Regions from separate parts of the Peribacillus sp. NPDC097198 genome, predicted to be linked through region 2. Evidence: riboswitches for the same ligand, from Rfam matches in the RefSeq annotation. Region 2 holds a riboswitch; the other holds the start of a gene.

Region 1 (3,423 bases), on a different contig from region 2:
AAAAGAATGAAAAAAATACTTATAGGTACGGGATTTGGTATCGTGCTATCCATTTTGTTATCCCTTATATTCCATCAAGATCTCTCTCTATTGAATTTTATTAATATGACCTTTTACATCAGTGGAGGACTGATTCTTCTAGCATTGGTTACTTTCGTCGTCCAACGAGGATTTTTCGACGTAGTCTTTTATAGTTTCCGGAGAGTATTCCAAATACAAAATCAGCATGTAGGAGAGGAGAAAGAAGATATCCCTAAACTTTCCGATATCATCTCCCTTTCCTCTTCCTTTTCCCTGGTCTTAGGCCTTATCATGTTGTGTATCATGCTACTCTCTCTAGCCGTCTATTATCTTTAATCTTAATCTTTCCATAGAGTCCGGGCACCGAAAAAGGGCAACCTTTTTTTAGGTGCCCTTTTTCTTTATAAAAGCATTAGGTACATCTTTTCATCAGTTTTAATCAATCAGGCAAGGACTTTGGCGTGCTGTCCAAGTTTGAATGCCTCGTGTAGCGCTTCGACCGCTTTGACCATTTCCTTTTCGTTTACGACGGTAGAAACTTTGATTTCCGAAGTGCTGACCATTTTCACTTGGATCCCTGTATTCGCCATGACTTCAAACATCTCTGCGGCCACTCCGGGATTGGAAACCATTCCTGAACCTACGATAGAGACTTTAGCCAACTCGCCTTCCGTTTCTATACCATCAAATTCCAACTGGCTTTTATTGTTTTCAAGAACCATTAAAGCTGCTTTTGTATCTTCGCTTTTAATAGAGAAAGAGAGATTGGTCGTATCTTCTGATGTCATGCTCTGGATGATGATATCTACATTTATGTGATTTTTCGCCAGTGTCGTGAAAATCGTGGATAATACACCAAGTGATCGAGGCAAGCCGTTCACTGTAACTCTTGTGATGCTATCCTCAAAAGCAATACCCCGTACAATTAAATTCTCTTCCATATTCGCTTCCTCCTCAATGATGGTCCCAGATTCTTTTTCTAAGCTTGAACGGACTTCAAGCGAGATTTGATAGTTTTTTGCATATTCAACGGCCCGTGGGTGCAGGACCCCAGCCCCTAAATGGGCCAGCTCCAACATTTCGTCATAAGATACGGATGTTAATTTCCTGGCGTTTTTTATGTAGCGTGGATCTGTTGTGAAAACACCGGTTACATCGGTATAAATGTCGCATCGGTTTGCGTGTAGTGCTGCGGCTATGGCAACCGCCGTTGTATCGGAACCGCCCCGACCCAATGTCGTGATTTCCCCATGTTCATCCATTCCTTGAAAACCGGCAACGATGACGATCTTTTTTGCTTGTAACTGCGCTTGAATTCTGGAAGCATCGATATTTAAAATTCGCGCATTTCCGTGAACGGACTCTGTCTGCATCCCAGCCTGCCAGCCCGTAAAGGATACGGCTTCATGCCCCTTTTCCACCAATGCCATCGTTAACAAGGCAATCGTAACTTGTTCCCCGGTCGTCAATAACATATCCATTTCCCTCTTACTAGGGGATGCGGAAATATCTCTTGCCATGGAAACCAATTCATCCGTTGTCTTCCCCATTGCCGAAACAACGACAACGACGTCATTACCTTTTTCAGCTTCCTCGATTACACGATTAGCGACATGTTTGATTTTCTCGACACTCCCTACAGAAGTACCGCCAAATTTTTGTACAATCAGTGCCATTCTCATGCACCCTCTCTATCTTTTTTAGGCAATAAAAAAAGCAATGAGAATATCTCATTGCTGTGGTTACGTATCCGTTCAGTAATCACAGTGAGATAGCTCTCCAAGGTATCAACCCTGACAATCTGCCATCTTTTAAATGGTCAGACCAGAAAAACAAGGTATGAGTCTTGTTTTCCTTCGGCGTCATTCCCTTTCAAAACCCTTCATTGAAGCTCATACTTCTCTAGGTTTTTACTATTGAATTCCGCACCTCTATCAGCACTTTAAATTGTCTTGTTTAAAAATCCCTTTTAAGCATAGCATAGGAAAAAGACACTCGCAAGGTCATTCTTGTAATTTTCTAAAGATTCCATCCGCTACATTTTTAGGCATTCCCGCTTCGATTATCTGTTCGACTGAGGCCTCTTTCATTTTTTTCAATGACCCGAAATGCCGTAACAGCTGCTTTCTTCTTTTCTCACCTACACCTGGAATATCATCCAGAAGTGAATGAATGGCATTTTTCCCACGAAGCTGGCGATGGAAGGTAATCGCGAACCGATGCACTTCATCTTGGATTCTTTGTAGCAAGTAAAATTCCTGACTTCGCGAATCAAGTGGAATCAGTTCGAGCGGGTTTCCAATCATCAATTGGGATGTCCTGTGTTTTTCATCCTTAATAAGGCCAGAAAGCGGAATATCGAGACCGAGTTCATTTTCCAAAATGTCCCGAACGGCCTCCACATGTCCTTTCCCTCCATCGATGATGATCAAGTCAGGAAGTGGAAGGCCATCTTTTAAGACGCGTGAATATCTTCTTCGGACAACTTCACGCATCGATTCGTAATCATCAGGCCCTTTCACCGTTTTAATTTTATACTTTCGATACTCCCGCTTTTCCGGCTTGCCATCAATGAAAACGACCAAAGCAGATACAGGATCACTTCCTTGAATATTCGAGTTATCAAAAGCCTCGATACGATGTGGAGTGTAGATGCCTAACTTATCCCCTAAATTCTCCACTGCCTTGATCGTTCTTTCTTCATCCCGTTCAATTAATGAGAACTTCTCTTGAAGGGCGATGGAGGCGTTTTTATTTGCCAATTGCAGCATATCCTTTTTCGCGCCCCTTTTCGGATGAAGCGTTTTTACACCAAGCAAGCTCTCCGCCAGCTCGGCATCAACAGACTCCGGCAACAATATCTCTTTTGGCTTAAAGTGATTGGCCTTTTCATAAAACTGTCCGAGATACGTAAGAAGCTCCTGTTCCGGTTCATCGTAGACCGGAAAGAGCGAAACATCTCTTTCAATCAGTTTCCCTTGTCGCACAAAAAATACTTGTACGCACATCCACCCTTTATCATAGGCAAAACCGAATACGTCCCTGTCAATGAAATCAGTCGTCATCATTTTCTGTTTTTCCATTGTAATCTCGATGTGGGCAATTTTATCCCGATATTCCTTCGCCCGTTCAAAATCGAGCATTTCAGAGGCTTCAAGCATTTTTTCCGTGAGTTCTTTCTTTATCTCGGTATGACCGCCATTTAAAAATCGGTTAATATCATCGACGATTTGCTTATATTCCCGTTCCTCTACATCATAAACGCAAGGGGCCAAGCACTGGCCAAGGTGGTAATATAGGCAGACACGGTCTGGAAGCGTATTACATTTCCTTAATGGATAGATCCGATCCAGAAGTTTTTTCGTTTCATTGGCCGCAAAAGCATTGGGATAAGGACCAAAG
Region 2 (3,423 bases):
GGATATATTTCTATTTGAGGAGGAGGAAATGTAATGGATTTTAACTGGTGGGCTTTTTTAGGAAGTACCCTTGGCATCATCGGAGGGCTGGCTGGATTAAGGGGAGGTCGCCGTGCCGCTGCCAAGCGACGGGGATTGGATGAACGATTTGACCTCATCCGAACTAAAGCACGGGCAACCAGCTGGTTTTTCACCCTTTTTGGGATCTATATCTTTTTCTTCTTATTATTTTTTGGCGTAAAACTCTCTGTTGCCCCTGTTCTAGGTATTCTCTTACTTCTTCATCTCGGGTCATGGGCGATTTCCGTTTTTTATTATGAAGCAAAGCTTTAAATCATTTTTGTGATTTTACTGCTAGATAAGCTAACCCCAACTCAATCCCGCAAAGCACGATCAAACAAAGCAAAGTCGTTAACATCTTCATCCCTCCTTCAAGACTTTTATTAATCTTAAAGGATGAAACCCATACCAGAACAAGTCCCAGCATGAAGGCATTTCCCCTTTATGCTTTCGTTCTCTTGCTCTGAAATGGGTTTCATAGGGTAGACTGTAAAAAACGAAAAATGGTGATCTAATGACGAACATAAAAAAAATCGCTGAATATGCAGGTGTATCGATTACGACCGTATCTCGCGTGATGAATAACCATCCTTATGTAAGTGAGGAAAAGAGAAAGAGTGTACTAAAGGCCATCGAGCAATTGAACTATACGAGAAATATCAACGCCATCCATCTTACGAAAGGCAAGACTCATCTGATTGGCGTCATCATTCCATACACCAATCACCCCTATTACGGAGCAATCATCCAGGGAATTAATAAACAAGCAAATGTCCTTGGTTACCATATTGTCATCTTCCAAACACAATATGAAAGAGAGAAAGAAATCCAAGCACTGAAAATGTTACAAATGAAGCAACTCGATGGCATCATCGTCTGTTCTAGAATCTCAGAAATGAAAGTGCTCTTGGAGTATCATGTCTACGGTCCGATTATCTTATGTGAAGATACATCGCAGTCAGAATTTTCTTCGATCAGCATCGACCATTATGCCGCCTTTTCCTCAGCCCTCGACTACTTGGTAAACAAGGGATATAAGAAAATAGGCTACAGCCTTGGGCGAAAAAAGAGCAGGAATAGTTCACTTCGGATAAAGGCGTTTGAAGATAGCATGAAAAAACATCATTTTATAAGTAAAGAGGAATGGCTGTTTGAAGGCAGTTACTATATCAAAGACGGAGAAAGGGCCTTTCAAGAATGGGTCGCCATGCAGGATAAGCCAGAGGCCATCATTATAACGAACGATGATACGGCAGCTGGCTTCATCATTTCCGCTCAAAAAGCGGGAGTTAAGATACCTGAAGACGTCGCCATCCTTGGTTTCAATAACGATAGTATTAGCGAAATGCTGGACATCTCGACTATATCCCTACCCTTGGATTCGATTGGGAGAATGGCTGTTGACCTTTTTGAGGATCCTGCCACGATCAAACATGTAAAGCTAGGTTTCAGCCTTATAACGCGAAAAAGTGTATAATAATCAGAATTATTTGTTTTTATTATTCACCTATATTATCTATTTGAACACTAAATGGTTTGATTCATGTCTAATTAGGGAAAAAGATACTTGAAAAATAAACATTGCGCTCTCTAGAGGAATATTTTATAATTTTAATATAGCAAATTTCATTCAGTGACTCACAAACTGTATGTCACCATTTAAAATTCGCGTTATTAACAGTACGAATTGAATACTTCCTCATTTACCGATGAGTTAGAGGCTGCGGCTTATAAAAGTAACACGGACGAGATTCAGGAAAGTTGACGACTCCGTTTGAAAGGATAAGTTGCCGAAGTGTAGAAATATTCCTTGTATTTCTAGGCTGGCGATGTTTTCGAACAGGAACATCACTGTCACGTTTTCATAAAACGTGGGGAGCTATCTTCGGAAGGATTAAACGGGTATCTATATACAGCCGTCGATCTTTTTCGACTGCTGTTTTTTTTATATTCCGTCCCCTTCCCATAAAAAGGAGTGTAACATCAATTGAAAAATCAACAACAAAATTCAAATCCTACTGAACTGAAAAGGAGTCTGAAAGCTAGGCACCTTATGATGATATCTCTAGGTGGAACAATCGGCACCGGACTATTTTTAGCGAGTGGTGGTGCCATTCATACGGCTGGCCCCGGTGGTGCATTAGTTGCTTATGCGGTAATTGGCGCCATGGTTTTTTATTTAATGACAAGCCTTGCCGAGATGGCTGCTTATATGCCAGTTGCCGGTTCGTTCCGCGTTTATGCATCCAAATTCGTCGATCCCTCTTTCGGTTTTGCGATTGGGTGGAATTATTGGTATAACTGGGCCATCACGATAGCAGCTGAATTGGCGGCCGTTGTCCTGATCATGAAATTTTGGTTCCCGGATACTCCATCATTCATTTGGAGTGCCGTTGCATTACTCATCATGTTCTTAATTAACTATATGTCCGTTAAGGGCTTTGGCGAAGCCGAATATTGGTTTGCAATGATTAAAATCGTGACCGTCATTATCTTCTTAATTACTGGTTTTTTAATCATTTTTGGCATCATGGGCGGAAATGATCCGATTGGTTTTTCTAATTTCACCATGGGTGATGGGCCATTTAATGGAGGCTTCTTTACCATTCTAGGAGTCTTCATGGCAGCTGGCTTCTCCTTCCAAGGAACGGAATTGCTTGGAGTAACCGCTGGAGAAAGTGAAGATCCTGAGAAAAACATCCCTAGGGCGATCAAATCCGTTTTTTGGCGCATTATCTTATTCTATATCCTAGCAATCTTTGTCATAGGAATGATCATTCCTTTCACGGATGCACGTTTACTAAGTGAAGATGTTGCCGTCAGTCCATTTACGCTTGTTTTTGAACGCGCAGGCCTTGCCTTTGCCGCTGCTGTCATGAACGCAGTCATTTTAACATCCGTACTTTCAGCTGGTAACTCTGGCATGTATGCCTCAACCCGTATGCTATGGGATTTAGCACGTGACGGAAAAGCACCGAAGTTCCTTGGCAAGCTTGATAAAAGAGGCGTACCTGTAAATGCTCTTATCGTGACTTCTTTAGTCGGATGTCTTGCTTTCTTGGCTTCCTTCTTCGGGGATGGAGTCGTGTATATTTGGTTACTGAACGCTTCCGGCATGGCTGGTTTCGTCACATGGGTCGGGATTGCCCTTGCCCACTATCGATTCCGAAAAGCTTATATCGCTCAAGGTCTGGATTTAAATGACCTCCCATACCGTTCAAGAACCTTTCCGTTCGGTCCGGTTTTTGCGCTTGTCCTTTGCCTCTTCATCATCCTTGGACAAGGCTATCAAGCTTTCAGCACAGACGGAATTGATTGGAACTCCATGTTTGTTTCCTACATTGGTCTTCTTTTGTTCTTCGT

What was found. Region 2 has a riboswitch for lysine ahead of ACIQXQ_RS00940 (amino acid permease). Riboswitches for the same ligand answer to the same signal wherever they lie in the genome.
Region 1: linked by a shared signal. The riboswitch ahead of ACIQXQ_RS13560 (aspartate kinase) and the one ahead of ACIQXQ_RS00940 (amino acid permease) in region 2 are both predicted to bind lysine.

Annotation. Positions count from the first base shown of each region.
Region 1 covers NZ_JBIWDO010000007.1:20,635-24,057, reverse strand. The annotation lists gene ACIQXQ_RS13565 (DUF3899 domain-containing protein) at 7-357, shown strand; gene ACIQXQ_RS13560 (aspartate kinase) at 465-1,697, opposite strand; lysine riboswitch at 1,786-1,963, opposite strand; gene uvrC (excinuclease ABC subunit UvrC) at 2,025-3,423, opposite strand, start outside.
Region 2 covers NZ_JBIWDO010000001.1:176,354-179,776, forward strand. The annotation lists gene ACIQXQ_RS00920 (helix-turn-helix transcriptional regulator) at 1-34, shown strand, start outside; gene ACIQXQ_RS00925 (hypothetical protein) at 34-333, shown strand; gene ACIQXQ_RS00930 (hypothetical protein) at 335-487, opposite strand; gene ACIQXQ_RS00935 (LacI family DNA-binding transcriptional regulator) at 575-1,537, shown strand; lysine riboswitch at 1,768-1,950, shown strand; gene ACIQXQ_RS00940 (amino acid permease) at 2,048-3,423, shown strand, end outside.